Regions from separate parts of the Rhizobium sp. YTU87027 genome, predicted to be linked through region 2. Evidence: riboswitches for the same ligand, from Rfam matches in the RefSeq annotation. Region 2 holds a riboswitch; the other holds the start of a gene.
The links. Region 2 has a riboswitch for thiamine pyrophosphate ahead of thiB (thiamine ABC transporter substrate binding subunit). Riboswitches for the same ligand answer to the same signal wherever they lie in the genome.
Positions count from the first base shown of each region.

Region 1: it holds a riboswitch for thiamine pyrophosphate, as region 2 does, so the genes downstream of both, thiM (hydroxyethylthiazole kinase) here and thiB (thiamine ABC transporter substrate binding subunit) in region 2, are expected to answer to the same signal.

Region 1 is NZ_CP098441.1:1,342,560-1,358,682, reverse strand. It holds gene NBG89_RS25265 (sensor histidine kinase) at 1-1,030, shown strand, start outside; gene NBG89_RS25260 (hypothetical protein) at 1,301-1,897, shown strand; TPP riboswitch at 2,099-2,195, shown strand; gene thiM (hydroxyethylthiazole kinase) at 2,246-3,049, shown strand; gene thiE (thiamine phosphate synthase) at 3,046-3,681, shown strand; gene thiD (bifunctional hydroxymethylpyrimidine kinase/phosphomethylpyrimidine kinase) at 3,678-4,508, shown strand; gene NBG89_RS25240 (ABC transporter substrate-binding protein) at 4,845-5,861, shown strand; gene NBG89_RS25235 (ABC transporter ATP-binding protein) at 5,955-6,773, shown strand; gene NBG89_RS25230 (ABC transporter permease) at 6,788-7,666, shown strand; gene NBG89_RS25225 (sensor histidine kinase) at 7,717-9,123, opposite strand; gene NBG89_RS25220 (response regulator) at 9,125-9,790, opposite strand; gene NBG89_RS25215 (hypothetical protein) at 10,212-10,469, shown strand; gene NBG89_RS25210 (hypothetical protein) at 10,791-11,117, shown strand; gene NBG89_RS25205 (MBL fold metallo-hydrolase) at 11,663-12,535, shown strand; gene NBG89_RS25200 (carbohydrate ABC transporter permease) at 12,626-13,474, opposite strand; gene NBG89_RS25195 (carbohydrate ABC transporter permease) at 13,467-14,405, opposite strand; gene NBG89_RS25190 (ABC transporter substrate-binding protein) at 14,474-15,784, opposite strand; gene NBG89_RS25185 (ROK family protein) at 15,999-16,123, shown strand, end outside.
Region 2 is NZ_CP098440.1:3,240,170-3,256,292, forward strand. It holds gene epmA (EF-P lysine aminoacylase EpmA) at 1-1,043, opposite strand, end outside; gene efp (elongation factor P) at 1,195-1,764, shown strand; gene NBG89_RS16080 (YMGG-like glycine zipper-containing protein) at 1,932-2,195, opposite strand; gene NBG89_RS16085 (DUF3309 family protein) at 2,223-2,378, opposite strand; gene NBG89_RS16090 (helicase-related protein) at 2,893-5,931, shown strand; gene NBG89_RS16095 (RNA-binding S4 domain-containing protein) at 5,936-6,340, shown strand; gene fdxA (ferredoxin FdxA) at 6,535-6,873, shown strand; gene NBG89_RS16105 (CarD family transcriptional regulator) at 7,272-7,844, shown strand; gene NBG89_RS16110 (RNA polymerase factor sigma-32) at 8,226-9,089, shown strand; gene NBG89_RS16115 (M48 family metalloprotease) at 9,141-10,685, opposite strand; gene NBG89_RS16120 (thiamine ABC transporter ATP-binding protein) at 10,933-11,649, opposite strand; gene thiP (thiamine/thiamine pyrophosphate ABC transporter permease ThiP) at 11,642-13,276, opposite strand; gene thiB (thiamine ABC transporter substrate binding subunit) at 13,276-14,304, opposite strand; TPP riboswitch at 14,351-14,462, opposite strand; gene NBG89_RS16135 (MDR family MFS transporter) at 14,522-16,054, opposite strand.

The DNA.
Region 1 (16,123 bases), on a different replicon from region 2:
GTTTCTTCCAGCCGATGTCAATCCGCCGGATTTTTGGCTGAGGTCGCTGCGGCCGGGAAAGCCGTTGGCCCTTGTTGGTGGCCGTGCGTTCGCGGTTGGAAACCGACGGTTCGTCGTCGACGTCGCAACAATCGACGACCCTCAAAATGTAGTCTCCTCCGTCTTCTGGAACGAAGTCATCGAACATATGCTGGTGCCGATGAGCATCCTGCTTGTCCTGGTTCTCGGCGCCACCCTGCTCTCGGTGCGACAGGCATTGAAGCCGGTGCGTGCCGCAGCCGATGCAGCTGATGACCTTGATCCGATGGATGCACGGTCGCACCTGAATTTCGACGGGATGCCGCGCGAGGTCGCCCATCTCGCCATTGCCGTCAATCGCGCTTTCGAGCGCGTTGGCGAACTGATGACGTCACAGAAGGTTCTTACATCCGGCATAGCTCACGAAATCCGTACGCCACTTGCAGCCATAAAGCTCGAACTGGGAAACATCGACCATCCGCGTGCCCGCAAAGCGGAAGATGATCTGGATGACCTCGTACGCTTCGTCGCGGAACTAACGACGCTCGCCCGACTAGACAGCTTCGACCATGGTATCTTCGAGGCGGTCGACCTCGTCGCGCTTTCGGCCTCCGTTGTCGAGCAACTCGCACCATGGGTCTATGAGAACCGCCACTCCCTGGAGTTCAGTCCTCAAGTCGAATCCGCCCTCGTCCAGGGGGCGCCGGCGCTAATGAAGGACGCCTTGCGTAATCTCGTCGAAAACGCCGTACATCATACGCCGGCAGGCACCGGTATTCTTGTGTCCGTCAGCAGCAATATCGTTCGTGTGGAGGATCGGCATCCAGGTGGTCTGCGGCGGGACACCAGAGCGCCCGGCGGCAGTGACAACCTTGGCATCGGTTTGAAGATCGTCCGGCGGATAGCTGAATTGCATCGGGCTTCATTTCGCCAGTCCACCTCCAAGATGGGGCACGTCTTCGAGATCGTTTTTTCCGATCGACAGCCGAAACCCATGTCGCTGCGCCCTTAAGGCATGGCGACGGCCAGGATGAGAGGGAAAGACACCTGCCCGGCGACACGCGTCAGCACGCCGAAAAAGTCATGCGCGCCGATGGCGGATTCTGGCGGGGTCGCCAACTTGGGCACGGCCCGAGCCGGTCATGACGATCGCTCCCCGTTTGACGCGAGAACGCTTCAAAGGCCGGGGCCGTAGAAGGCTCTAGCGGTCGCTATTGCCCTATCGGACCGAACAGCCTGTTATGCGGTATTGCGAATCGACTTTCAAATTCGGGGGGCCCAATTGTATCGCCGCAGTCTTATTGCCATTTTAGCGCTCGCTCTTACCGCTTGCACCACAGCCACCATTGATCCGCAGAAGAAGGCCTCCATGGGCGCTGTCTATGTGGCGCCTGTGCAATTGTCCAAAGCCACTGTCTTCGGGCCAAGCGTAGGTGAGGTAAATGCAAGTTCTGGGAAAGTGCCCACCACTGTGTCAGAAGCGACATCTCGACTTCAGCGGGTCGTAGATTCGCGTGCAAACCTGCCCGAGCTCATCGGGGAGCAAGCCAGGCAAGATCTCATTGCCAAGGGATATCGCGTAGCAGACGCGGCATCAAGCGCCTCCGCCGAGCTGAAGATCAACGTGTACCACGCATTGAGCGTTCCAGTGGGCGCCAATGATGGGCGAGGGATTGCAATGACCGTCAGCGCCGAGATGGTTCGCTCATCGGATGACAAGCGGTTGATGTTCGCCGGCGAGAGCCAAATCAGGGATTCTGAAAAGAAGGGAGTTCGCATGGCACCCTACGCCGAATGGTTCACCAATGATGATTTACTCGTCGACCAGTACCGCTTGGTTGCGCGGCTACTGACAGCTCAGGCCCTTGCGGGCCTATAGGGATGTAAGAACGCGTTGGTGGCGATGTCCCGTCGAGGATATCTTCGAATGGGCACCTCTCCTACCCTTCTCGACTGCGGGTGCCGTCCAGCGTGGTCCCTCGCATCGGGCGAACGATCGGATCGACACCAATCACCAGGCTCTGCCCCCGCGAACCCATTTTATGGATGACAGCCGCGCGCTTCTCTGCGACAAGAAGCCGAAGAGAGACAGGGGCGCCTTCCGAACGGCAGGCTGAGAAGCACCCTTTGAACCTGAACCGGATAATGCCGGCGGAGGGAGTCGCTCGGGACCTCCCGCTTCCCGCGTCTGTCCCTCGCGCCTTTCTTCCCGGTCGAAAGGCACACAATGCTTGACCAAACCTCACCGGGAACCTTGCTGAGCGAATTACGAAAGCAACCGCCGCTCGTCCACTGCATCACCAACTTCGTTGCCATGAACATCGCAGCCAACGTGCTTCTGGCGACGGGCGCTTCTCCCGCCATGGTGCATGCGCAAGAAGAGGCGGGTGAATTCGCCGCAATCGCCGGCGCGCTGACAGTCAACATCGGCACACTGTCGTCGGGCTGGCTTGGCGGTATGGAGGCGGCCGCTGTCGCGGCCCGTCAGTCCGGAAGACCATGGGTTCTCGATCCGGTCGCCCATTATGCCACGAGTTTTCGTCGTACGGCCGTGGGTCGGCTGCTGGAGCTCGGCCCCGCCGTCATTCGCGGCAACGCCTCCGAAATCATCGCGCTTGCCGGCGGCGCAAGCCGCGGTCAGGGCGTCGATAGCCGTGACGGTGTCGAACAGGCCGAAGAATCCGCCCGGCTGCTTGCCAGGGCGCATGGAGCGACCGTTGCAGTGACAGGCGTCGTTGACTTTGTCACAGACGGCGAACGGGCGGCGCGCATCGAGGGCGGCTCGGCATTGATGCCTCAGGTGACCGCGCTCGGCTGTTCTTTGACCTGCCTTGTGGGAGCTTTCACAGCAGTTCGCCCGGATGCGCCTTTCGCAGCAGCGGTTGCGGCGCTTGCGACCTTTGCTGTCGCCGGCGAGATGGCAGCCGGCAAGGCAAACGGCCCCGGCTCGTTTTCACCAGCGTTCCTCGACGCGCTCGCAGCGCTCGACGCCTCCCTGCTTGATCGCGATGCCAAAGTGTTTGCCGCATGAAACACCTCGATCTTTCTCTCTACCTCGTCCTCGACCCCGACCTTTGTGCCGCCTTCGGGATGGTGGAGACTGCACGTGCCGCGGTCGCCGGCGGGGCAAAAATAGTGCAGTTGCGCGACAAGCGTGCGGACACCGCCCGCATGATCGACACCGGGCGGGCACTCCGGGCGGTTTTGTCTGGCAGTGGCGCGCGGCTTATCGTCAATGACGACGTGGAGGCGGCGATCGCAATCGGTGCCGACGGCCTGCATATCGGACAGGAGGATATCGATACGCCGACTGCCCGGGCACGGATTGGGCCGGACATGATCCTCGGGCTCTCGGTCGAGACCGAGGCGCTGGCCGCGGCGGTCGATCCGGACATCGTGGACTATGCCGGTATCGGCCCGGTATTTGCGACGCCGACGAAAGCGGACCACAAGGAGCCGATCGGTTTTGCCGGGCTTGCTCGCCTGGTGCGGATCTGTCCCGTTGCCTCAGTCGCGATCGGCGGCCTTAAGGCCGCCCATGTCGGGGATGTCTTTGCGGCCGGCGCTGACGGTCTTGCCGTCGTCTCGGCGATCTGCGGCACGCCTGACCCGGAGGCTGCGACCCGTGACATCGCCAGAAACATCAAGAAGGTTTACGGATGATCCGCAATGTTCTCTCCATAGCCGGTTCCGATCCGTCGGGTGGGGCCGGAATCCAGGCCGACTTGAAGGCATTCTCTGCCCGCAGCGTCTACGGCATGGCAGCCTTAACCGCGCTGACGGCGCAAAATACGCAGGGTGTGTCTGGTGTTCATCTGGTTCCCGCCGCCTTCGTTGCCGACCAGATCAGAGCGGTCTTTGCCGATGTGCGCATTGACGCAATCAAGATCGGCATGATTGCCAATGCAGAGATCGCCGATGCGGTGGCCGATGCGATCGAGCCTCACAAGGGTATACCGATCGTCCTTGATCCCGTCATGGTGGCCAAGGGTGGCGCTGCCCTCCTCGATCTGTCTGCGGTCGAAGTCCTTAAAGGGCGCCTGCTGCCGCTGGCGACACTGCTCACACCCAATCTGCCGGAAGCCGCAGCACTCCTGCATGGAGCGACGGCTGAGACGCGCGCGGAAATGGCGGATCAGGCGCAAAGCCTGCGGGCGCTCGGCCCCGAGGCCGTGCTGGTCAAAGGCGGCCATCTGTCTGGCCATGAGAGCCCGGACGTCCTCGCGACCACCGCAGGGCTGTGCTGGTTCGAGGCGGAGCGGATACCAACGGCGAACACGCATGGCACGGGCTGCACACTGTCGAGCGCGCTTGCAGCCGAACTTGCAAAGGGTGCCGCGCTGCCCAAGGCGGTGGCGGATGCAAAGGCCTACCTTGCCGAAGCCGTGGCGCATGCAAACACGCTGAGTGTCGGCTCCGGTCATGGGCCGGTCCAGCATTTTTTTGAATTCTGGCCGATGGCGCCCAACGGAACCGAAAAACGGCGGTAACAACCAATGGGGGCTATCCTTTGTGCGCCCCGGAGGGATGATCCCGGAGCCTTCCTTGTGCAATCGCGCATGCGAACATTATAAAAAAAGCTCAGCGTCTCCCGAGGAACCTTTCCCAGCGAGAACGCGCCTTGGCAATACGATTGATCGCAAGTAGCGCTTTGCGGAAGAGACAATCGGCCCGTTGGGACCAGCAACGCTTGATCGAGCCCTGCGAAAAAACTGGCGCGTTGAAAGCTGACTGAAAGCTCGGGCTGCTAATCCTTTTTCCACGCACCGGGCAAATATGCGTTTGGAGAGCGTTGCGCCGGTGCCATACGCAACAGGGAGGAATTCATGCGTTTTCATCGCAGCTTCGTGCGCGCTTTTTCCATGTCTGCTCTGGCCATTGCCGGGCTTTTCGCTACAACCTCGCTTGCCGGCGCATCCGAAAAGATCACTATCATGGTCGGCGGCTATGAAAAGCAGATCTATCTGCCGGCCAAGCTCACCGAAGCACTGGGTTACTTCAAGGATGAAGGGCTCGATGTCGAATTGCTCAACGAGGCCGCTGGCGTTGATGCCGAAAACCAGCTTCTCGCCGGGGCGGTCCAGGGTGTGGTTGGCTTTTATGACCACTGCGTCGACCTTCAGGCCAAGGGCAAGTTCGTCCAGTCTGTTGTCCAGTTCAGCCAGGCGCCCGGCGAAGTGGAAGTCGTTTCCAACAAATATCCCGACGTGAAAGGCCTTGCCGACCTCAAGGGCAAGAATCTGGGCGTGACGGGGCTCGGCTCCTCGACAAACTTCCTGACCCTCTACATGGCATCCAAGGCCGGCCTTTCCGGCGGCGACATTGTCACCGTGCCGGCTGGCGCCGGGGCGACCTTCATCGCCGCCATGCAGCAGGACCAGATCCAGGCGGGCATGACGACCGAGCCCACCATCTCGCGTCTCGTGAAGACTGGCGACGCTCGCGTCCTCGTCGATTTGCGTACCGTCGATACCACGCGCGCAGCGCTCGGGGGTACCTACCCCGCCGCCTCGCTGTACATGGAGACGGCCTGGGTGGATGAGCACAAGGAAGAAGTGCAGAAGCTTGCCAACGCCTTCGTCAAGACCCTGAAATTCATCAATACCCATTCCGCCGCCGAGATCGCCGAGAAGATGCCGAAGGATTTCTACGTCGGTGACAAGGATGGATACGTAAAGGCGCTCGAAGCGGGCAAGGGCATGTTTACGGCCGACGGCGTGATGCCGCAAGACGGTCCGAAGACGGTCCTCGCCGTGCTCTCGGAGTTTTCCAAGAACGTCAAGGGCAAGCAGATCGACCTGTCCAAGACCTATACGAGCGAATTCGTGAAGAACGCCCAATAGCCAATCCTCCCGACCGCTCCCGCCTCCGGGCGGGGGCGGGTTCTCCGGAGATATCGTCTGCGAGCGCAAACAGCGCCGCCGAAAGGATAACCCATGTCCAAAAATCAGGGCCGAGAGCCGGCCATCGAGCTCATCAATGTCACCCGGCGCTTCGTCTCCCCGACCGGCAAGACGCTGACGGCGCTCAGGGACTTCAACATGACGGTGGAACGGGGCGAATTCGTCGCGGTGGTCGGTCCGACCGGCTGCGGCAAGTCCACCACCTTGAACCTCGTCACTGGTCTGGCCAAGCCCTCTGCCGGCGAAGTGCGACTGATGGGTGGTCCCGTGAAGGGCATAGACCCCCGTGTCGGATTCGCATTCCAGAAGGATGCGCTCTTTCCCTGGAAGAACGTCATCGACAATGTCATGGCCGGTCCCCTCTTCCGCGGCCGGTCGCGGGCCGATGCAGAGACGGCCGCCAAAGACTGGCTCGCCCGCGTGGGGCTGTCGAAATTCCTGCATCACTACCCGCACCAGCTTTCGGGCGGCATGCGCAAGCGCGTGGCACTTGCGCAGACCTTCATCAACGAGCCGGAAATCCTTTTGATGGACGAGCCATTTTCCGCGCTCGACGTGCAGACCCGCACCGTCATGCACGAGGAACTGCTGAAGCTCTGGGCGGAACGCAAGGCGTCGGTGGTCTTCGTCACCCATGACCTCGAAGAAGCCGTGGCGCTCGCCGACAAGGTCTATGTGCTGACAGCCGGACCGGCGACGGTGAAATCGGTCTACCACATCGACCTGCCGCGTCCCCGCGTCGTTTCGGAAATCCGTTACGAGCACGCATTCATCGACTACTGCAAAACCATCTGGGACGACCTGCGCCAGGAGGTCGAGACCAGCTATCGCCGCGCCAGCGAAGCGGCGTGAGAAAGGATAAGGCCATGACGGACATTACCATGGAGACGGGCACCACTTCCTTCCGTCCGGGCACGTCGGACAAGGAGATCGAGGCCGCCGCACTGAAAGCGATCAAGCGCCGCAAGCACACGGTCTTCTTCTGGCAAATCACGATCCTTGTCGCAGCCCTCGGGCTTTGGGAGCTCTCTTCCGATTTCGGCTGGATCGACCCCTTCTTCTACTCAAGTCCCTCCGGGGTCGCCCAACGCCTCTATGAGTGGGCGACGGAAGGCACCACGGAGGGGTCTCTCTGGTATCACCTCGGGGTGACGATGGAAGAGGCGCTGATCGGCTTCTTTACCGGCTCGATCGCCGGTGTCGTGGTCGGCGTCGGGCTTGGACGCAACCCGATGCTCTCGGATATTTTCTCGGTCTACATCAAGGCGATCAATTCGATACCGCGCGTCGTTCTCGCTCCCATCTTCATCATGATCATGGGTCTCGGTCTGGCCTCCAAGGTGGCACTCGCCTTCGTGATGGTGTTCTTCGTGGTCTTCGCCAACGCCTTCCAGGGCGTGCGTGAAGCCGACCGCGACATGATCGCCAATGCCCGCATCCTCGGCGCGTCGGACTGGCAAGTCACCCGCACTGTGGTTATCCCCTCGGCGATGAGCTGGATCTTCGCCAGCCTGCATGTGTCCTTCGGCTTCGCGATCATTGGTGCGATCGTCGGCGAGTTCGTCGGCGCCCGCTTCGGCATCGGTCAGCTGATCTCGATCGCCAAGGGTACCTTCGACGCCGCAGGCATGTTCGCCGCCATCGTTCTGGTGATGGTCGTGACGCTTGCGGCAGAATCTGTGATGACGCTCGTCGAGAACCGGCTTGCCAAGTGGCGCCCGCAACAAAGTCTCGAGACACATTGAACCGATCGCTGATCGAACCACTGTCGAGGGGGCCAAAAGCCCCCTCGTTGCTACGACGCCAACGGCAAACGAACCGTCACGGCAAGCCCACCGCTTGGCGATGTCGCGAGATCGATGGAACCGCCGGCACCGTCCACGACCTCACTGACGATGGCAAGCCCGAGCCCGCTGCCCTCGGCCTGGGTTCCGATAATGCGATAGAAGCGTTCGAAAACCTGGTCACGTTCGTTTTCGGGGATACCGGGACCGGAATCGTCGACTGTTAGCAAGACATGCGCTTCATCATGCGCTACGCTGACAGTGATTTCGCCGGGCGCCGGCGTGTAGCGCAACGCGTTATCGACGAGATTGACGACCATCTCGCGCAGCATCGTTTCGTCGCCCACGACCGGGGCCTGACCGTCCGCCTCAAGACCGATGTCGATGCCGCGTCTGAGTGCCTCCTCCGCATGAGCCTCGAGCACCTTCCGCGCCACCTCAGCCATGTCGATCCGTTCGGCGCGCGGCGCGCGACTGCCCGGCTCGGCGCGCGTCAGGGTAAGAAGCTGTTCGGCCAGGCGAGATACCTGCCGGGTGCTGCGCGTAAGCGCCTGCAGTGCCTCGTGGCGGCGGGTCGGGTTGCTTTCACGCGCCGCGACACTGGCCTGCGTCGCAAGCAGTGTCAAAGGTGTCCTGAGCTGATGCGCGGCATTGGCGACGAAGCGGCGCTGCGCGCCCATCTGCTTCTGTACCCTGCCCATGTAATCATTGAGAGCGTGCACAAGCGGTTGCAGCTCTGTCTGGACGCTTGCCGGATCGAAGGGTTCAAGTCGTTCGCGCCGGCTTGCCAGAACCGCATCGCGCAGCCTCAGCACGGGCGCAAGCAGGCGCCGCAGACCAAGCACGGTGACAAGGCCGGCGGCCACGACCAGCGCCACCTGATTGGTGAAATCGGACATCCAGAGGCTCCGCCTCAGCGCGCCCTCACTGTTCAGCGTCACCGCCACGGTCACCGTCGCGACGCCGTCATTGCCAAGGCCGACGACCGGATGATCGATCGCCATCGCCCTGATATCGAGGTCGCGAAACCGCATATCCTGGCCGGTGACGAGCTTTTCAGGCTGCGCAAGCGCCGGGTCACCGGCAACGAGATTTCCCCAGGGGGTCGTCACCCGATAATAGACGCGGTCGCCATAGCCGGTACCGAAGATCTCGAGGGCAGCCGGGGGAATGTCGACCGTGATCGTGCCGCCTGGATCGACGCGCACCGCTTCGGCGATCATGCGCGCCGAACCCAGCAGCATATTGTCGGTGACGATATTTGCGGTGAAGACGGCACGGCGTTGGCTGACATAGAGGTTGAGGCAGAGAACGCAGACGAGCGTTACGGTTACCCACGCCAATAGCTGGGCACGAAGGCTGTCGCGAAGGCGCGCAAAGAGAGCTGCAACGCGCGGCCACGGCTGAAAAACCGTCATCTCAAAGCGCCCTCAGCATATATCCCAGGCCTCGGAGCGTCGCGATCTGGACAGTTCCGCCTTCGAGCTTCTTGCGCACGCGGTGCACATAGATCTCGATGGCGCTCGGATCCGTCTCGGCGTCGAAACCGAAGACACTCTCCAGAAGCGCTGCCTTGGTCACCGTAGTCCCGGCTTTCAGGATCAAATATTCCAGAACGGAATGTTCGCGCGGCGTAAGCTGCAAGGGCTCGCCCTTCAGGCTGAATTGCCGAGTGGCGCTGTTGAGCACGAGATCGCCTACGGCAATTGCCGGATTCGCCAGGTCATGCCCTCGCCGGATCAGGGCGCGCAGCCGCGCTTCCAGTTCGGCAAGTTCGAATGGTTTGGCAAGATAATCATCGGCGCCCGTGTCGAGGCCCGCTACACGCCCGTCAAGCGAGGCATTGGCCGTCAGGATAATCACGGGCGTCTTGTTGCCAGCACGGCGAATGCGTTTAAGCAGCGTCATGCCGTCGACCTTCGGCAGGGAAAGATCGAGGATGACAGCCGCGTAGCTCGCGATGGCGAGCAAATGCTCGGCCTCCTCGCCGTCATGCGCCGCATCGACGGTATAGCGTGCCTGCTCAAGCGCTCTCGCCAGCCAATCTGCGAGCTCGTGATTGTCCTCAACGATTAACAGTCTCATTTGCCTCCACCCTTCACACCAAGGAAGACTAGGAAGAAAGTCGTGCAAATGCAATTGGTTGAGGTCGATAGTTATAGCGATCTATCGGATACCATGTGATAGATCAGCAGATTAGCGCAGGAAAATCCCCGGGTCGAGAACGGCCGGATAAGCGATTTGGCGCGGAGATCTTGCGGTAACGGTCTTCAGGATTGGCGATACCGCCGACGAAGCCGGACATCGTATTGTTTCGCATAATAGTGACCGCAACGCAAAGACAGCCATCGAAACGCAAACGACTCCCGCCATTCGGCTTTGCCGCTCATTCTCCCTTTTCCTGTCTTGCTTCAACGGCTGGGGCAGCCCACCATGATCGACGCGACCGACATCCCCGGACCGCTCGGGTCACGCGCGGTCCCGGTTGAGTAGAAGGATAGTTGCGATGCACAACGATTGGACCGCCCAAAGTTGGTACGAGGTGGGCAAGAAGCAAGGCGTACGCGCCGGCAGGCTCGGCGGAGAGGTACAGCGCCGCCAATACGACTTCGATGACGGGGAGGAGAACGCCGAATGGATCGACGGGGTCCTGGAGGGCGTCCTGTCCGTTGGCGCCAGGATCGCCGCGGTCACCCGTGTTCAGGACCTCATGAAAGGGTCGAAGGGCGGGCTCATTCAGGTGATCAAAGTGGAGCGTCGATAGACTTCTTCGTTTGCGAATGCCCAAGCTCCTGTCGACCGCAGCCAGGAGGGCGCAAACCGCAGGCAATACGAACAGGGTGCAGCAATAACGCGCTCAGAAGTGCGAACGGGCTGACGTCATTCGTTCGCCATTATCGTGGTCGATTCCGCCCAGGGGAATCTCCTCGCAGCATGAACTCAATGTAGGAAAACAAGAATGTTCGACTATATTAGAATTAGATTACCATGCCCGTTTCCGGTCAAACAAAGGTCAGCTCGCGAAAAAATGGCACTATCGGTATTTTGCGTACAACTACTCCGGTAACGTTCGAGGTGGTGAAGCATGGCAAGCATCTCGACAACATCAGATTTTCTCTCCGAGCTCGTTCGCGCCGTCGATCAAATCCACCTGCTGACGCCCGACGAGCGAAAAGAGCTGGTTGCTCGCGGTATCGCGAGCATTCACGAACTGCGGCTCACGCTTGATGAAAGCGGCACGGATACGCCCATGACATCTCGCGCACTGAGCGAAGTGGAGACATTGATTTCCGGGATGGACGATACGCCAAACGAGGTCGTCGCCGCTGCATTCATGGTTTTGTGCGACGAGATCAATACGCTCCTGAAAATTTGCGAAACGCCATCTGGGACCAAAGGGAGGGATCAGTGATCTCATCTCGGCACGGCTTTCGTTGCCGCGATTGCGGTCTTGACGCGAGCCTACGCCGGGACCAGCAAATGGCCCGACGGACGAGAACCATACTTGCGAAGCCGGTGGACCGTGGGCCTGGAAGGCGAATGAGTACCAGGTTGCACAGACATTTTAAAAGGACATGCCGGCTGCGGATCGCAACTGGCCCCAGCACCGCGTTCGCTACTTGCTGGATCTTCGTGTCTCCACCGATACAACACGACGATGCCGGGGCGCGACATGGGCGCAATTGAAACCGGCGTGGATGGAGGGCTTGCCTCGAACGACCAGCGAAACGTCACGTTGGCCGGACAACGACATCGCTGCCAGCTGCGCTCCAACGCTTAAGATATCAAGACTAAGGCACGCGCAGGCCGTTTAGTGATCATTGAAGGCAGTATCTGCCTGTTGCAGAACGACAACGGGCGCTGGCTGTGGCCTGATGTTGACGAGAATTCGATGTGACCACACATGAGATAGGCCTAAGAAGATAGGCTCTCTCAGTTCGTGAAAGGATTGCCATCATGCACGGCTCCAGAGCTTCCTTTTCCGTTTGCTTCGCCTTCGCCACTTTACTGGCAACGATGGCGTCCGCCCAGATGCCGCAGCAGCAGCCCGGTTCGAAATCCTTCAAACTCGGCTCATTCGACATTGTTGCCCTGCATGATGCACAGTTCGTCAGGCCGAACGACAACAAGATATTCGGTGTCGGTCGCAGCCCTGAAGACGTCGCAGACGTCCTAAAGGCGGCGAGCGCGCCTACGGACACGATAACGCTCAGCGTCGACGCGCTGCTGGTGAAGCAGCCGAAGCGGTTGATCCTCATCGACACAGGTGTTGGCGGCGCGCTCCAACAGTCGCTCGCTCAGGCAGGCTTCAAGCCGGAAGACGTCACCGACGTGCTGATCACACACTCCCATCCCGACCACGTAGGTGGTCTCGTCAAGGACGGCAAGCTGGCCTTCCCCAAAGCAACCATCCGCATCTCGTCACCCGAATGGGCCTTTGCCAAGAAGGACGATGAGCTCGCCGAAGTCGTCAAGGCAATTGCCGGGCAGGTGAAGACCTTCAAGCCCGGCGCAAAGGTTATCACCGGAATTACCTCGGTCGGGTTGAAGGGACACACGCCCGGCCATGTCGGCTACGAGTTGGTTTCCGGCAAAGAGAAACTGTTCGATATCGGCGACACCGTGCACAGCTCGATCATTTCGCTTGCCCGGCCCGATTGGCCGCTCGGGTTCGACAACGACGCCGTCATCGGTGAGGAAACTCGCATTGAGACCCTGAAGAAGCTTGCCGCATCGCAGGAACTGATCTTCGCGCCTCACTTCCCGTTCCCCGGTGTCGGCCACATTCAGTCCGATGGCGATCACTTCAAGTGGGTTCCGGCATCGTGAGATGGGCACGTGCTGTCACTTCGCCATTGCCTCATCGCGAACGGCCGCCTCGCCTTCGGCTGAAGCGCAGTCTCATCCTCGGGGCTCGCGTCAAGACTTGACCGCACCCGCAGTCAACCCGGCGATGATATGCTTCTGCGCCAGGAAAAACACGATGATCGTCGGCATGATGGTCAGCGTGATGAAGGCGAGCACCAACTGCCAGGCTGTGCCGAACTCGCCCCGGTAGACCATGATGCCGAGCGGCCAGGGATACATCGTCTCCGAGTTCAGCATGATCAAAGGCAGAATGTAGCTGTTCCAACTGCCGACGAAGGAGATGATGCTGACCGTTGCGATGATCGGCCGCGAGAGCGGCAGCGAGATGTGCCAGAAAAACCGGATGTAGCCACAGCCGTCGACGATTGCGGCCTGGAACAATTCTTCCGGAAGGTTGCGAAAATAGTTTCGGAACAAGAGAATGCTCATGCCGAGCCCAAAGGAGACCTGGGGCAAGACCACGCCCCAGTAGGAATTCAACAACCCAAGGTCACGGATCCGGATGAACAAAGGCAGGATGGCGGTCGCGGCCGGAAACATCAGGCCGATCAGGAAATAGTTCAATAGGAAGCCAGCACCGAAGAACTTCACGTGTGCGAAGGTGAAGGCGGCCATGGCCGAGACCGAAACTGTCAGGCAGACTGTCAACGTCGCGATGATCAGCGAATTCGTCATCTGCCGCCAGTAGCGGTCACCGAAGAGAATGTCGGTATAGTTCTCCGGGTGCCATGCGGCAGGCAGCCCAAAGGGGTTGGTGCGCAGATCGCCGAGATCCTTGAAGCCGCCAAGCGCCGTCGTCAGCAATGGCACGAGCACAATTGCGGCAATGATCGTCAGCGAGACGTAGAGGTAGATCTTTGTGCCGGCAGCAATCCGGGCGGTTGAGGCCATATCAGTCATTGCGCATGAATATCCGTTTGTAGCCGAAGGCGAGCGTCACGCAGATGACGAACAGGACGACGCCTACGGCGCTGCCGAGGCCAACCTGCATGCGCGTAACGCCGAAGTTGAACAGGAAGGTGACCATGGTCTGTGTCGCGTTGAAGGGCCCGCCGCCAGTCAGCGGCATGATGAGGTCGAAGAGCTGCAGTGAGCCAACGACTGCGAAGAAGACGGACAGGCGGACCGTCGAGCCGAGAAGCGGCAGGGTGATGTAGCGGAACCGCTGCCAACCGCTCGCGCCGTCGATTTCGGCAGCCTCCAGCACGCTCTTGTCGAGCGACTGCAGTCCCGCGATGAACAACATCATATGGAAGCCGAAATACTTCCAGACGACAACTGCCAGGACCGCATAGATTGCCAGGTCCTTATCGGCCAGAACATAGGGGGTTTCGACGCCAATGAGGTGGGCAGCCGAGGCAAACAAACCATAGTCGCCGTCATAGACGAAGCGCCATATGAGGCCCGCTGCAACCTCGGCCAAGACGTAGGGCAGGAAGAAGATCAGGCGGAAGACGACGACGCCCGCAATCCGGTGGGCGAGCATCATCGCCAGCCAGATGGCGAGCGGTATCTGGATCAGGATCGAAATGACGATGATCAGGGCATTGTTTTTCAGCGCGGTCAGGAAGGCGCTGTTCTTGAACAGCACCTCGAAGTTCCGCATTCCGACGAACTGCGTCGGTAAACCGTACCCGTCCCATTTATAGAGACTGTACCAGGCAGCCTCGCCCATCGGCAGGATGACGAAAATCGTAAACAGCAGCACTGCTGGCGGCAGGAACAGAAGCAGGACCGGCAGACGCCGCGCCAGGCTGGGATCCTTGCTGCGCACCGACGATCTGACGGTCGGGCGCGGACGCACAAGGCTTGTGGCGCTGATGGTGGTCATGAAGGCCGATCCCCTTTACCCGGATTGAGGGTGGCGCGGGGACTTGCTCCGCGCCGCGATAGTCTTGATCAGAGCTGATCCTGCTCGAAGGCTTCCTGGATCTGCTGAGCGCCGTCGGCGGGGCTCATTTGACCCGATACGATGGCAACCGAGACGTCGTTGACCACGCGACCGACGGACGGGCCGAGATCCTGATCGAAGAAGTTCTGATGCCACGTCGAATGCGCAAGCTGTTCGGCGGCCTGATGCATCAAGGGATTGGTCACCCCGTCCTGCGCACCGGCGGCAACCGGGATGAGCATGCCTGCCCTGGCCATCTCGCGCTCGTTTTCGGCATTTGTCAGATAGGCAAGGAAATCAAGCGTTTCTGGCGGGGCCTTCTTTGTCACAGCCCAGCCATTCAGGCCGCCGAGCGTGTCGGTTACAGCCCCCGCGCCGCCGGCAACGGCGGGGAAAGCGAAACGGCCGATATTGTCGGGATCGAGGCCTTTGCCGTCGCCGGAATTTGTGCGTTGGTTGGCAGCGGTGTTTTCGAAACCGAGGATCATCGCGGCCTTGCCGTCACCGAAGACGCCGAGCGCCTGTGGCCAGGTGGCACCAAGGTAGCCCGGCTGGAACGGTTCTAGCTTGCCGAGTTCGGCGAGTTGTTCGCCAGCCTTGATGATGGCTGGATCGTTGAAGCCCTCGCCCTGCCCGTTCTTGGCCGCATCGAAGACCTTCTGGCCGCCGTCGCGCATGACGAGGTAGCTCCAGTAGAAATGGATTGGCCATTTTTCGCCACCCCCGCCTGCAATCGGTACGATGCCGGCATCCTTGAGCTTTTTGACGGCGGCGAGGTAATCGTCCCATGATTTGATCGAGGCTGCGTCGACGCCGGCCTTCGCAAACATCTTTTTGTTATAGAAGAAGGAAACCGTACCCATCTTGTAGGGAACAGCACCGATCTTGCCGTCGAAGGTCAGCCCGTTGATCGAGGCCGGATTGTAGCTCTTCAGCCAGGCGCCATCCTTGGCCTTCATGGCTTCGGTCAAGTCCATCAGCGTGCCGGTGGCAAGCTGCTGCTTCAGGACGCCGCCGCCCCAGCTGAAAAACAGGTCCGGGGCATCACTCGATTGCAACAGCGTCGGAAGCTTCGCCTTGAAGGCTTCGTTTTCCAGAAACTGCATTTCGATCTTCACGCCAGGATGCTCAGCCTCGTACTTGACAGCGATCTTCTTCCAGACCGCCAGATAGTTCGGGTCGATTTCAAGATGCAGCCACTTCACGGTGGTCTCTGCTGCGGCACTTCCCGCAGCAATCAGGAGTGCCAGCCCGGTGGCCGCCGAGCGGGCAATGAAACGGCTGCGAAGCAAGGCTTTCGCCTTCAAATGGTCAAACATGATTTCTCCTCCAGGAAGGGCAAAAATCGTCCTCTTCAATTTTTCCCTTATGCGGATTAAATCATCGGGAGGTTTTGGAGAATGTCAACTCCCCTCCCGGAATTTAGCAATTTTGGCTTGACAGACGGGGTCACCGACGCGCTATTTAATTCGTATACCGTTGAAAATATAAGCCCCGCGACTTGCGGGAATATCGAAGAGCCGGCCAGACCTCATGAAGACCGCAGATCCGGAATTGATGCGCGCGATCAACCGCTTGAACGTGCTTGATACGATCCGCCGTCACGGGCCGATATCGCGTGTCGAAATCAGCGAGCGGACGCAATTGTCGACAACCAC
Region 2 (16,123 bases):
GCCCACATCACCTGATCGATCCGCGAGGCCCCGGTTGTCAGCATCACCAGCCGATCGAAGCCAAGAGCGATGCCGCTTGCCTCGGGCATGATGGCAAGCGCGTCCAGAAAATCCTCATCGAGAGGATAGCTTTCGCCGTAGATACGAGCTTTTTCAGACATCTCGATCTCGAAGCGGCGGCGCTGTTCCGCTGCATTGGTAAGCTCGCCGAAGCCGTTTGCAAGCTCGACGCCGCAGGCATAGACCTCGAAACGTTCGGCAACACGGGGATCAAGCGCCGATGGGCGCGCCAGTGCCGCTTCCGACACCGGATATTCGTCAAGAATGGTCACACGGTCGAAACCCAGATGAGGCTCAACCTTTTCGACCAGCACGCGGCTGAACAAATCCGCCCAGCCATCGTCGTCTGCAACGCGCATTCCGGTCCGCTTCACTTGGTCAGCGAGATGCGCCCGATCCGTCGCACCATCGGCGGAAACGGAGGCCAGCAAATCAATGCCGGCGTAGCGCTCGAAAGCTGCGGCGACACTGATCCGCTCCGGTCCGGCAAACGGATCGCAATCCCGGCCCCTATAGGTGAGCCGCGTCGTCTTCATGGTTTCCGCAGCCAGCGCCAGGATCCGAACGCAGTCCATCATCAGGCTCTCATAGCTTTCGCCCACGCGATACCACTCGAGCATGGTGAATTCCGGGTGGTGCAGAGGGCCGCGCTCGCGGTTGCGATAGACGTGGGCAAAACAGGCGATGCGCTGTTCGCCGGCCGAAAGCAGCTTCTTGCAGGCGAACTCAGGTGAGGTATGCAGGTAGAGCGGCGCCGCCGTCTGGCCGTCCGTCGTCAAAGCCTCGGTGGCAAATGCGTGAAGATGTGCCTCGTTGCCCGGCGACACCTGCAGCGTGGCGGTGTCGACCTCAAGAAAATCCTCGCTCAGGAAGTAGCCGCGCAGTGAAGACTGGATCGCATTGCGTCCAATCAGGAACGGGCGGCGGTCCAAATGCACGCTCGGCGTCCACCACGACGAGACTTTGGCGATTGAGGGATTCATTGGCATCATCCTGACTGACCTGTCCAACGCTGGGGCTGGCTATTTGCCGGATTTTAGGTTAGTTGCGCCCCCAAAGAACAATCAATCGCGTCTCCGGGGCTGTATCGACAGTCCTCTACGACGCCAAAAGCCGAGTTACAAGGAAGTCTTAATGGTCAAGGTCATCGCCTCTTCCGTCCGCAAGGGCAACGTTCTCGACGTGGATGGCAAGCTCTACGTCGTTCTGACGGCCCAGAACTTTCATCCGGGCAAGGGCACGCCGGTTACACAGGTCGACATGCGTCGTATCGTTGACGGCGTCAAGGTCTCCGAGCGCTGGCGTACGACCGAACAGGTCGAGCGCGCCTTCGTCGAAGACGTGAACTTCCAGTATCTTTATGAGGATGGCGAAGGGTTCCACTTCATGAACCCGGCGACCTATGATCAGGTGGTCGTGAACGATGAAACGATGGGCGATCAGAAGGCCTATCTGCAGGAAGGCATGACCTGCATCCTGTCAATCCATGAAGGCGTTCCGCTTGCGCTCGAACTGCCGCGCCACGTGACCCTCGAAATCACGGAAACCGAGCCGGTTGTTAAGGGCCAGACGGCTTCGTCCTCCTACAAGCCGGCAATGCTGTCGAACGGCGTGCGCACCATGGTGCCTCCGCACATCAACGCCGGCACGCGCGTCGTTATCGCGACGGAAGACAATTCCTACGTCGAGCGCGCAAAGGACTGATCGTCCGCTTCAGCGCTGAGAAACCACGGCCGCTTCGGAAACGACGCGGCCTTTTTCTTGTCAGTGGCTACGTTCGTATCGCGACCACCGTTCAAACAAAAAGCGCCGGCTCAAGACGGCGCTTTCGATTTCAAAAATGATAAGGCCGCCGAACGCCGGCCTGGGCTTTAGTAGCGCGGGCAACGTGCCTCGTAGCGACGGCCATACCGATCCCGGTAGACGCAGTAGCCACGGCGCTCAACGGACTGGCCGATCAATGCGCCAGCAAGACCACCGGCAACAGCACCCACTGCAGCGCCACCCCAACTGTTGCTAACAGCACCACCGATAATGGCGCCTGTACCGGCACCGATTGCGGTGCCCTGCTCGGTCGCCGTGCAGGAAGCAAGTGCGCCAACGAGGGCGCCAATGAGTACAATCTTCTTCATCATGACATATCTCCCAGTTTTTTCCGTCGTTTAGATACGACCGAGCAGCACAAGAATAATAATAATCAGGAGAACTAGCCCCAAACCGCCCGAAGGTCCATAGCCCCATCCGCGGCTATAGCCCCAATTCGGTAAGGCGCCGATCAACAGCAGAATAAGGATAATCAGAAGTATCGTGCCAAGCATGGTTCAAGTCCTCAGCCTCATTACACCTGGAATGGACAAGAAACACACATCACCGTTTTTTGTTCCAAATGTATCAACCGTTCCACTTTGGCGGGAAAACCACTCAATCAGGCCCCGTTTTCGCTTCCGGTGAGTAACGTTGACATCATCAGGCGAGACTCGAGCCCAAATGGATCGTCGATTTTCCGCCAAGGGCTGTTGACAGCCCGGATGCAAAGCGAGTCGCACGTATAGCGCGAATCTCGCGATTCAGCATCTTGTGGGAAAAAGTGATTCAAAATCAATACTTAGCCGTGAACAAACACTGAATCAGCCGGAGTCAGCGATTCGTCTCCGATTCGTTCTCAAGCTGTTCCGAATCGCAAAACGAGCAATCTGCAAGCTTTTCGCGCAACAGAAACCGCAGAGTAAATTCAAATCAGCACTTGCGTTTAGGGCAATGGCTGTCCATGTGTTGTCTGCTTCGGAGAGGAGCTGACTTGATCTGGGGCACCCTCGCCTCATCTGCAGGACCATGACACTGACATCGCAGCCGATGATACTGAGTGGGCGCGGAGTAACCGCGGTGCTCGGACCAACCAATACCGGCAAGACGCATTATGCCATTGAGCGCATGGTTGCTCATGGCACCGGCGTGATCGGGCTGCCGCTACGGCTGCTGGCGCGTGAGGTCTATACACGTGTCGCCGAAAAGGTCGGGGTTCAAAACGTTGCGTTGGTGACGGGCGAAGAGAAGATATCACCTCCCAACGCCCGCTTTTCGGTCTGTACTGTCGAGGCAATGCCACGCGAGACCAAAGCCGCTTTCGTCGCTATCGATGAAGTTCAACTCGCCGGTGACCTCGAGCGAGGACACATCTTCACGGACCGTATTCTTCACTTGCGCGGCCGCGACGAAACGCTGTTGCTCGGCGCCGGTACCATGCGCCCGATCCTGCAGCAACTGCTCCCCGGAATCACCGTCGTCGAACGGCCGCGCCTTTCCCACCTGTTCTATGCGGGTCAGAAGAAGATCACTCGCCTGCCGCAACGCTCGGCGATCGTCGCGTTCTCCGCCGACGAAGTCTATGCGATTGCCGAGTTGATCCGCAGACAGCGCGGCGGAGCAGCAGTCGTTCTCGGAGCTCTCAGTCCACGCACCCGCAATGCGCAGGTAGCGCTCTATCAAGCCGGAGACGTGGAATATCTGGTCGCAACGGACGCGATCGGTATGGGTCTCAATCTTGACGTCGATCATGTCGCCTTCGCGCAAGATCGCAAATTCGACGGCTATCAGTTTCGCAATCTCAATCCCGCCGAGCTCGGGCAGATTGCCGGCCGCGCCGGACGGCATGTTCGCGACGGGACGTTTGGTGTCACCGGCCAGGTCGATCCCTTTGATGAGGAACTGGTCGAACGCATCGAAGGCCACGAGTTCGACAATGTGAAGGTGCTGCAGTGGCGTACCAAGAACCTCGACTTCGGCTCGCTTCACGCGTTGCGCACGAGCCTTGAGACCGGTCCGACGGTCTCCGGCCTGACACGCGCTCTGCCCGCCGTCGACCAGCAAGCGCTGGAGCACCTGTCGCGCTACCCCGAAATCATCGATCTTGCCAATAACCCGGCGCGCGTCGAGAAGTTGTGGGAGGCCTGTGCGCTTCCGGACTATCGACGCATCGCACCGGCCCAACACGCCGATCTGATTTCCACCCTCTTTTCCGATCTCGTCCGCTATGGCACGGTAAACGAGGACTTCCTTGCCGAGCAGGTGCATCGCGCGGATCGAACAGACGGTGAGATTGACACGCTTTCGGCGCGAATCGCGCAGATAAGGACTTGGACCTATGTATCGAATCGGCCCAATTGGCTTGCCGATCCGACACACTGGCAGGAAAAGACGCGGGAAATCGAAGATCGATTGTCCGATGCGTTACATGAAAGGTTGACGAAACGCTTTGTTGATCGCAGGACATCTGTGCTCATGAAGCGCCTGAGAGAGAATGCGATGCTGGAAGCTGAAATCAGTGTAAATGGCGATGTCTTCGTTGAAGGACATCATGTGGGGCAACTGTCGGGATTCCGGTTCACGCCCATTTCGGGAGCGGAGGGACCGGACGCTAAGGCCGTTCAGTCTGCCTCGCAGAAGGCGCTCGCTCTGGAATTCGAGGCACGCGCGGCTCGCCTCCATGCAGCCGGCAATGGCGATCTCGCGATCAGCTCCGACGGTTCGATCCGCTGGTTGGGCGACCCGGTGGCGCGCCTGACAGGCAGCGATCATGTCATGCGTCCGCGCGTCATCATCCTCGCCGATGAGCAGCTGACCGGCAATGCCCGCGACCACGTGGCCGCTCGTATCGAGCGCTTTGTAAATCATCATATCAGCACCGTTCTGAAACCGCTTGATGACCTGTCTCGCGCGGAGGATCTGCAGGGTCTGGCAAAGGGCCTGGCATTTCAGCTCGTCGAGAACCTCGGCGTGCTGTTCCGGCGCGATGTGACTGAAGAGGTAAAGTCGCTGGATCAGGATGCGCGCGCTTCGATGCGCCGCTACGGTGTCCGGTTCGGCGCCTACCACATCTTCGTCCCCGCCCTTCTGAAACCCGCCCCGGCAGAGCTCATCACGCTCCTCTGGGCACTGAAGAACGACGGTCTCGACAAGCCCGGCTATGGCGATCTCATTCCCGTGCTGGCCGCAGGCCGCACGTCGGTTGTCACCGATCCAGGTTTCGAGCGCACCTTCTACAAGCTGGCCGGCTTCCGGTTCCTTGGCAAACGTGCAGTGCGCATCGACATCCTGGAGCGTCTGGCCGATATCATTCGCCCTCTGCTCCAGTGGAAGCCGGGCCAGGCCAATCGTCCGGAAGGCGCATATGACGGGCGCCGTTTCACGACGACGACCGCCATGCTTTCGATCCTTGGCGCAACGTTGGAGGACATGGAAGAGATCCTGAAGGGACTCGGCTATCGCGCCGATGCTGTTAAGGCAGAGGAGGCGGCCGCCCATCTGTCGGCCCAAGACGCTGCAGCAACGCCCGCAACCGAGACTACGGCTGAGGACAATGCAGAGAAGGCGGATCACGACGATGCCGACAGCGCATCGGAAGAAACCGCTTCGGAAGCTCCAGGTGTTGTTGAAGCGGTGGCTACCGAACAACCGGTCGCCGCAAACTCCGAAGAAGCGGAGGAGCCGAAGCCTGTTCTTCTCTGGCGCCTCGGTGGCCGTACGGACAATCAGCGCCAGGCTCGCAACCCAGGCGAACGCCGTGGCGGCAACAATCGCGGCCAGGACCGCGGATCCGACCATCGCCGCCAGGGCGGTGCAGGTGGAGAAGGCCGCGACGGCAATCGCCAGCATCATGGCAAGGATGGCGGCAAGCCACATCAGGGACGCGGCGACCGCAACGAGCAGCGCGGCGACCGTCAGGACCGTGGCGACCGCAAGGATCGCAACAACAACCGTGGCGGCCCACAGCCGTTGCGCTTCGAGGCAAAGCCCCCGCGTAAGGAAAAGCCGATCGATCCGGATTCTCCTTTCGCGAAGCTCGCTGCCTTGAAGGAGCAAATGAAAAAGTAAGCGGATGGGCGGGGAGACACAGCCAGGAAGCGGTTCGCGGCAACGCATCGACAAGTGGCTGTTCTTCACGCGCATGGTTAAATCGCGCTCGCTGGCACAAAGCCATATTCAATCCGGGCATGTCAGGATTAACGGCGAGCGTGCCCTTCAGCCGAGTCAGATGGTCAAGGTGGGCGACAGGGTCGAACTGGCGCTCGAGCGGCGAGATGTTGTCCTCATCGTCAAATCAGGCGGTGAGCGACGCGGCCCCTATGAGGAAGCCCGGCTGCTTTATGAGGATCTGACGCCGCCACCCGACGAGGTGAAGCGCCTCACACCTTATGAGCAGGCAATGCGGGCAACGGGAGCAGGGCGACCCACAAAAAAGGAACGCCGTGCAATCGACAAGCTGATGTCGGACGAGGATTAGAAAACTCTGTCCGAACTGCGGGGTTTTGCGATTTCTTTATTCTTGAAATCCGCAGATAAAGCCGATACGTGACAATCAACTTGCCGGATAGCGTGACTGCCTCCCAAGCATCTCACCGCTTCCTTTCCGGTTGGGGGAAACGCGCGACGTTCCAGGTTGCCCGGCCCCATTGTATGGAAGTCCTGGAGTTCTTCATGACCTATGTCGTGACCGACAATTGCATTCGCTGCAAATATACCGACTGCGTGGAAGTCTGCCCCGTTGACTGCTTCTATGAAGGCGAAAACTTCCTCGTCATCCATCCTGACGAGTGCATCGACTGTGGTGTTTGCGAGCCGGAATGTCCCGCCGAGGCGATCAAGCCGGACACGGAGCCAGGCCTCGACAAGTGGCTCAAGATCAACGCCGAGTATGCCAGCATCTGGCCGAACATCACGGTCAAGAAGGATGCCATGCCCGAAGCAAAGGAAATGGACGGCGAAAGCGGCAAGTTCGAGAAGTACTTCTCGGAGAAGCCAGGAGCCGGCGACTGATACTAGAGTTCCAAGCTTAGGCCTGAAACCGGGTTCAGTGACCAAGAAAAATAGCTGAAGTGTGCCTGCGGCATATGGGTGTCATGTGTTGCGCGCATGACTCAGCCGCAGTAAATTATTGATTTCCTCATATTTTTGTGATAGCTTCCTCATACTGATCCATTTGCGGCATGAAGCATGCCCAAACCACCACGAAAGCAAAACAAATCCAAAAACGCGGTTTCCGTGACATATCAACGCCTTGAGCCGTGAGGTTCTAAGCTTGTGCGCATGGATGTGTTTGTTTTTGTCCAGTGGGACCAGAAGTAAGTCACCCGACGGATCTGACCGTCTCATCCGGGCCTGACTGACCCGGCTCCGGCTGCAGCCGGAAGCGTAACAGGGAGTGTTTGAATAGAATGACGACCCAGCAGAAAAAACCTTCTTCCGCACGTCACGGCTTCAAGACCGGTGAATCGATCGTGTACCCCGCACATGGCGTCGGTACCATCAGCGCCATCGAAGAGCAAGAAGTAGCAGGCATGAAGCTTGAACTTTTCGTTATCGATTTTGAGAAGGACAAGATGCGCCTGAAAGTGCCGGTCGCTAAGGCCATGAGCATCGGCATGCGTAAGCTCTCCGAAACCGATTTCGTCGAGCGTGCGTTGAAGGTTGTGCAGGGCAAGGCGCGCGTCAAGCGTACCATGTGGTCCCGTCGCGCCCAGGAATATGATGCCAAGATCAATTCCGGCGACCTCATTTCCATCGCTGAAGTTGTCCGCGACCTCTATCGCGCCGAGAACCAGCCGGAACAGTCCTATTCCGAACGTCAGCTTTATGAAGCTGCTCTTGACCGCATGGCACGCGAAATCGCTGCCGTGAACAAGATGTCGGAAACCGAAGCTGTCCGCCTCGTAGAGACCAACCTTAACAAGGGTCCGAAGCGCGGCAAGGCAATCGAAGAAGACGAATCTCAGGATGAAGCTGCGTAAGCTTTCTGTTTTTTCTGCAAAAAACCCGGCCTAGCGCCGGGTTTTTTATTGGAACTTTTTCAGTGCTCGCGCGTTTCAAGGATGTAGCTGCGGACCGCGTCGGGAACTGACATCACCCTCGAACGCTCGCATCCCTGTAAACGTTCGATGAGGAGCGGATCATGCCTTCCACGTTCTGCCTATCCGGCAACTTGAAGAAACTGGTCCTACCCGGCCGTATTACCGGCGCATAACCCTAAGCTAGGGCCCCGTCTGGAAACGTCCAGAGTTCGGGGCCTTTATACGTTCAAGACATGAATTTGGTCTGGGCAGCGATGTCCGGAAGCAAGGATTCTTTGCCCTTTTTTGGCGTCACGTCACGCCTGAATTCAGGAGACCGATATGAAGAACATGTCAGCAGACCGGCGCATGATTAAAATCGCCATGGCGGCTCCCTACCTTGCCCGCGAAGAGGAACACGATCTCGCAATCCGCTGGAAGAACAATGATGACCGTGGCGCCCGCAATCAGATCGCCATGGCCCATATGCGCCTCGTCATCTCCATGGCGGGTAAATTTCGTAACTTTGGCCTGCCGATGAGCGACCTTGTGCAGGAGGGCTACGTCGGCCTGCTAGAGGCTGCGGCACGCTTCGAGCCGGAGCGTGATGTCCGCTTCTCCACTTATGCAAGCTGGTGGATCCGAGCCTCCATTCAGGACTACATCCTTCGCAACTGGTCGATTGTTCGCGGTGGTACGAGTTCTGCCCAGAAGGCTCTGTTTTTCAATCTTCGTCGTCTGCGCGCCAAGCTCGCCAGGGGCGACACGCAGCTCACGCTCCAATCCATCCACCAGGAGATCGCGGCCGCGCTCGGCGTCAGCCTTTCAGACGTCCAGACGATGGATGCCAGACTTTCAAGCAATGACGCCTCGCTACAGGCACCTTCGGTTTCCGGCGATGCCGACAGCGCCGAGAAGATGGACTTCCTCGTCAGCGATGAGCCTCTGCCTGATGAGCAGGTATCGAACATGATCGACGGCGAGCGTCGCCGCAACTGGCTCGCTTCTGCCCTAAAGCACCTCAATGAGCGTGAAATGAAGATCATCAGCGCCCGGCGGCTCGCGGAAGACGGCGCTACGCTTGAGGAACTCGGCGCGGATCTCGGCATTTCCAAGGAACGCGTCCGGCAGATTGAAAGCCGGGCGATGGAGAAACTGCGCAGCGCGCTCGTCAGCGCGGACCCCTATATGGCCGCATCCGCCTAAAAGAGCTTACTCCCAGTGATGGAACTGGCCCGGTGAAAGCCGGGCCTCTTTTTATTCCGCGATAATCTTGACGCGGTCGCCCGGAGAAACGGAGGCACCCGTCGGCAAAGCATTGATAAGCTTGAAGAGATCGAGCTTGCGATCCGTGCCCATCATCCGCGCAGCAAGCGTCGTGATGTTCTCGCCCGGCCGTACTTTGACGACCCTGACCCGCAATGGCTTCAAGGAAGCCGTTTCTTCCGGGGTCATGCGGCGGAAGCTTGCCCGCAATACATCGGCGGTTTGCTGCAGCGTCGCGCTACCCTTCGGCACGGCCGTCAGGAACCGGAAGATCTGTGCGTTGTTGCGGATGACGGTGACGTCGAAGTCCCAGCGATCTGCGCTCGCCCGCGCCGTCGCGGCCTCCATTCCATTGACCGTGATCTGCTGAATGGTCGACGGATCAAGGCCGGTAACCCAACCGCTCGAGATGTAGTTCGTCAGGCTCTGGTTCTGATTATCAGCGACGCCGTCAAAACGGATAGCAACATCGCCGGGACCGGTCGCCATGACCGCCTCGACCTTGTTGTCGATCTTGAAATCAGGAGGCACGTCGAAGCGAATACCGAGACCACCGTGCAGGAAGGTCTGACCGCGCACATACCCTTCCTCCGGACTGTCGCCGTAAAGTAGGCCGTCGATTCCGTCGAGATAGTAGTCCCTGCCCGTGTCGCCAACCTTGCCTTCCTGACCGAAAGCACGCGCATGGTCGCGCGCAAGTTCGATACGCTGTGCCGAGTTCGGATGGCTGGACAGGAAGTCGAGGCTCTGATCCGCCTCAGGATCGACCGACATGAAACGGCTATAGGCAGCCATGGAATCCAAGAACCGCGCAGCAGCATAGGGATCGTAGCCCGCTTCGCCGAGCATGCGGACGCCGATCACGTCTGCCTGCAGTTCCTGTTGCCGCGAGAACGCTGCCAGTCGCAGCTTGCCACGCGCCAGGGCCTGCTTTCCGGCAATGTCGCTCGACAACACTTCGGCAACGACACGGCTGGCGATAACTTCCGCTTCCTCGCGCTTCTGCCGTTCGATGCCATGATTTGCGGTAACGTGGCCCATCTCATGCGAAAGAACAGCAGCGACCTCGGAGGCGTCGTTGGCAAGCGCCAGCAAGCCACGCGTCACATAGAGATAGCCGCCGGGCAAGGCAAACGCGTTGATAGCCGGCGAGTTCAGGATGGTGATGCGATAGGACTGACTCGGATTCTCCGAGACCGCCGTCAGTGCGCCCGCGATACGGGCAACCAAGCGCTCGGTCTTAGCGTCCTTGTATTCACCGCCATAGCTCGCGACGATGCGCGGATGCTCGCGGGCGCCCATGGCAGCGCGCGGATCGTTCTTCTGCACTTCATCGACGATCTGCGGATTGGAGGAGGGTGCAACACTTGGCTGATAGGACTGCTCGAGAATGGATTGGCAGCCGTACAACGCAACGCTTGTCGCACACACAAATGACACCCGTTGTACCAAGCGGCACGCAGACGAGAGCAAATCACTGGAAGGCGCGGGGAATTTCCACGTCGGCATACTGTCCAGTCTGGCTCTCCAAGTCATTTTGCTTGTCGGCCGGTCCGCTTCCGCGACCCGGTCGGTCTCATGGTGATTCAACAGGCGTCCGTCCCCGTTCTTGCACTGCACAATCGGGGACACAAGTCTTTGCTGTAACTGATTTCCGCATCGGTTGCATAGCGAGACTCTGACTAAATGTGGCGCCGTTGTATTTTAGCAAGCCTAACGTGCTTTCGAGTTCCCTCGGTCGCCTCAAATTATGGCGAAAGTGCCGTTGCAGCTGCCAGATTCGTCAACTGCGGAGAAATTGCGCCAATCCGGGATGATCCTCGTGGCCCAGAAATTCATCCATCGGAGCGGCCACGACAATCCTGCCGTCTTCGATAAAAAGGCCGAAGTCTGCGATGCGTCTGACCTCGTCAGGATCATGCGACACGACGACGACGGTATTGCCGGTCTCGCGATGCATGTCGAGCAGCAGCGCTGCCATTCCATTTCTCAAGCCGGGATCAAGCGCCGCGAAGGGCTCGTCAAGCAGAAGCACTGGGCGATTGCGAACAAGAGCACGCGCGAAGGCCACGCGCTGCCGCTCCCCGCCGGAGAGCGTCCCCGGCATTCGCCGCTCAAAACCGGCGAGCCCCACCTTTTCAAGCGAAGACATGATCGATTGCCGATCAGCAGCCATGAGTTTCATTGCCGGGTCAATGCCAAGGCCGATGTTAGTAAAAACATCGAGATGCGCGAACAGATTATTGTCCTGGAATACGAGCGAGACGGCGCGTCGGGCCGGATGCTCGCCGGTTACATCTTTTCCCGCGATCAGAATCCGCCCTCGAATGGCCGTGTCGAAGCCGGCAAGCAGGTTCAGGAACGTCGACTTGCCAGCCCCCGATGCGCCCGTCACTGCAATCACCGCACCGGCGGGAAGCCGGCAATCGAAGTGAAACTCTTGCGCGCCAAGTTGGAGACCGACATCGCGCATCTCGACCGAGAACTGCGGATCACCCATGGAGAGCCACCTCTCGCCGCGCAGGCCCCATGGTGCCGGCGATCGTCAGCAGCAGGCAGACGATACCAAGGATCAGCGCCAACCCATCCGCATCGTTCGTCCGATAGCTCCCCATGCGGCTATATACGAGCCAAGGCAGCGTGACGAAACTATCCGAACCGAACAGCGCGACGGCGCCGAGGTCGCCGAGCGACAGCGCCATCGCGAATGAAAATGCCGTGAGGATAGGCTTGAACAGGGCGGGCATGTCGATGAGACGTAGCTGCACCCAACCTGTGACACCGAGGCTCGCCGCAAGTTTTTGCGTCCGGCGTTTATGAACGATGAAAGCGGGCTCGAGAACGCGCATCACAAAGGGCAGAGACATCAAAGCGTTGATCGCAACAATCAGCAGAGGAGCGGCTGCGCTCACGTCACTGAAGCTTCTCAGCGCGAGAAACCAGCCCGTCGCAAGGACGATCGGTGGCACGAGCAAGACCAGCGACGACGCGCCACCCATGGCGGCAAAGAATGCTCCCGCACCCGAGACCCCTGGACGTCGGAGAAGCACCGCCCGGCGCGCACTCACCAGCATCATCGAGATCAGCAAAGCGAGGACCGCCGCGGAGATCGAGATGGCAAGGCTGGTGCCTGCCGACTGCCAGAAAATAGGTTCGCGCAACAGCTTCATGAGATCAGACCGAAGGCCTGCGAAAACCACTGACATCAAAGGCAAGCCCAGAAACAGAATGGCAAGCAGCAGGACGCTGCCATCCATAAGCCGCGCACCCGGCAGTCCCCCATCCGGGCGCCTGACGGCCTTACCGGCCGTCGTCCCCTCATCCCTCGGGGCCGGAAGAAACGACAGCGCCCCAAGGATCACAGCTGTAATAACGATCTGGAGCAGGGAGAGCGCGACGGCCCTGCCTGGATCAAAATCGAAGCGCAGCGATTGATAGATGGCGACCTCGACGGTCGTCGCGGCTGGTCCACCACCCAGCGTCAGCACCAGCGTGAAACTCGTGGCGCACAGCATGAAGATCAGGCCCGCGATGCCGGGAATGACCGAGCGCAGAACCGGCCATTCAACGAAGCGGAAAATCGAGCCAGGCCGCATGCCGAGACCACTCGCCATCAGCCAATATTCCGCTGGCACGCGTTCCAGTGCCGCCAGCATCAGGCGGCAAGCGAGCGGCATGTTGAAAAAAACATGCGCCAGCAGTATTCCAGAAAGCCCGTATATGCTGATCGGTTCCGCCATACCAAGCTTGAGCAGCACCGAGTTCAGGATGCCCTGCCGTCCCCAGATTCCGATCAACCCAAGGGCCCCGATCAGAACAGGGAGCCCCATCGGCACCGCCATGAGGCGAATGATCCAGATACGGCCGGGGAAATGCCGCTGACGCGCCAGGGCTTGTGCGACCGGAATTGCGAAAGCGATGGAGAGCAGCGTCGAGAATAGGGCCTGCAACAACGTGAAACGAAGGACCCGCAGGACGTATGGCTCGAACACCGCCGTCAGAATGGACGAGGTATCGTTCGAGAGAAGCAAGGCAAAGATTGCAAGGCCGACGAAAACGGCAATGCCGGCGAGGCTCGCAGCCCCGCCCAGCATCGCATGTCGCATCTCCGTCTTAGTCGGAAGCATCAATTTATGCTCATGGCAGCCAGCCACTCATCGACCCAGGCCTTGCGGTTTTCGGCGACGTCATCCGAGCTCATCAGAAAGGTCTTTGACGGATTCACGAGCTTGCCGAACGCATCCGGCAGCGGCTGTGACGTCGCGGCAACTGGCATCATCCAGTTGTTGGTCGGAATGGTATCTTGGAAGCCCGGCGTCACCATGAACTTCAGGAACTCACGCGCAAGCTCCTTGTCGGGCGCATTCTTAAGCAGGCCTGCCACCTCGATCTGTATGTAATGGCCTTCTGAAAATGCGGCCGCCTGATAACGGTCCGTATTTTCCGCGACCATGTGGTAGGCAGGTGAGGTCGTGTAGGAGAGTACCATCGGCGCCTCACCCTTGGTGAAAAGCCCATAAGCTTCCGACCAGCCGGGGGTCACCGTCAGCACCCGCTTCTTGAGTTTTGCCCAAGCCTCAGGCGCCTTATCGCCGTAAACAGACTTCACCCACAGCAAGAGACCGAGCCCTGGTGTCGAGGTGCGCGGATCCTCTATGACGATCTTTTGCGAAGGATCGCCCTCAACCAGATCCTTCATGCTTTTCGGAGGATTTTTGATCGTCTGAGTGTCGTAGATGACGGCAAAGTGGCCATAGTCGTAAGGCACGAATACGTCGTCTTTATAGTTCCCAGGCACTTTAAGCGCGCCAACATCGACACCGCTCGCATCGAACAGGCCGGTTGCTTTCGCTTCCGTGGTCAGATTCGTATCCAGGCCGAGCACGACATCGGCCTTCGTGCCGGCGCCTTCGAGTTTGAGGCGCGACAACAAGGCCACGCCATCGGCCACGCTGACGAAATTGACGCTGCAGCCGCAGGTCTTCTCGAATGCTTCCTTAACCTTCGGACCCGGACCCCATTCGGATGTGAAGCTTTCGTAGGTGTAAATGGTGAGCGTCTTGTCTGCCGCCTGCGCGCCTGCACCGGCCAGGCCGACAGTCGCGACCAAAGCCGTAGCAAGCAGCGAACGGCTCTTGAACTTGAATTTGAACATGGCACCTCTCCTCTGGTTTTTGCTTGAAGGGGAAAAGGGCGGTGCCAGATGTCACGCGTCTAATCCCTCCGCCGGTGTTAGCCGGATCAGGTTCCGCGGGTTGGCTTTCAGCCTCTCAGCCGCATGCCTAATGGCACGGGGCACCCCGTTAGAGCGTTTGAGATGTATCGCCACGCTTGGCGTCTTGCAAGTGGTGGCCCTAGGCCGCGCTCGGCATTTACTCGGCGGCTTCGGCACTTGCCGCCCGCCGCACCTCTGTCACCCGCGGCAACTGCGTCGGCTTCAGCATCACCGCCGCGCAAAGGCCAATGAGAGCGATCGCGCAAGATGTCATGAAAAGCGGCGTGAACGCATTGGCATAGGCGTCTGCAACGGCCTGGCGCGCCTGCTCCGGCAAAGCGGCCAACATCTTTGGAGTCAGTTGCTCGATGTCGGTTACCCCCGGAATGGAAGCACCCGTCTTGCCGAGCCGCGAACCGACGATCGCCCCGTAAATGGAGATGGCGATCGATGCGCCGCCCATGCGTGACAGCGTCACCGATCCCGTTGCGGCGCCAACGTCGCGCGCCGGGGCGGCATTCTGAACACCGATCACCGGCACCTGCTGTGCGAGGCCGACGCCGAAGCCGTGGAGAGCCATTACCGCCCCGATCAGCATCACCGGTGTCCCGACATGAACCTGCGTGAGCAGCACGAATGCGATGGCACTGCAGGTCAGGCTTGCGATCGCGAACGGCTTGTAGCGTCCGGTCATGGAAATGATGCGGCCCGCGGAGAGCGACCCGCAAACGATGCCGCCGGTCAGAAGAATAAAGAACGCTCCAGCCGCCGACGGTGAAAGACCGGTCGTCGTTTGCAGGAACAACGCAAAATAATTGACCATGCCAATACCGATCGCACCACTCATGACAGACATAACAAGCAACAGGCTGAACGTGGAATTGCGAAACAGAGACAAGGGAACGATCGGTTCTGCAGCGCGACGCTCGACGAAAATCCAACCAATGACCGCCGCTACGCCAAGCGCCATGATGGCTAGATTTTGCGGCGCAACCAACGAGCCGAAGACCTGTGCGCCATCGGCGGCCAGAACGATGCTTGCCGTCGTCAAGGCGAGCAGCAGGGCGCCGGCGTAATCGATCTTCGGACGGCGGTTGGGCTTCCGGTAAGGCAGCATCGAAGCCAGACCGACAAGGACGACGAAACCGATCGGAACGTTGACGAGGAAGATTGAGCGCCAGCCGAAAAGATCGCTCATCGCACCACCGAGAACGGGCCCGATCGCACCGGATGCCATCAACACAAGGCTGGAATAGCTCTGGTACCGCGCACGTTCGCGCGGCTCGAACAGGTCCGCGTTGACGGCGAAGATCGACACCATGATGCCGCCCCCGCCAAGTCCCTGCAGCACGCGGGCCGCAATCAGCGTGTTCATCGATATTGCCAGCCCGCAGACGGCGGAGCCGACCGTGAAGATCATGATCGCGGCCATCATCACGTACTTGCGGCCGAAGAGGTCGCCGAGCTTGCCGTAAAGCGGCATCACCGCGCTCACGGCGAGCAGATACGCCGAGCCAACCCAACTGAACCGCTCGAGGTGGCCGAACTCTCCGACGATCGTCGGCAGAGCCGTTGCGACAATCTGGTTGTCGAGTGTCGCCATGAACATGGCGGCCATCAGGAAAAGGAAGAGGATGAACCGCCGGCGATGATCCGTCACAAGCGGCGCTGCAGCAATTTGAGTGTCCATGAAAGCGTCGTTCCAGATTAGGGAGTGGCCATTTATGTGCTGTTAGCATATATTTGTCAATGTCACCTG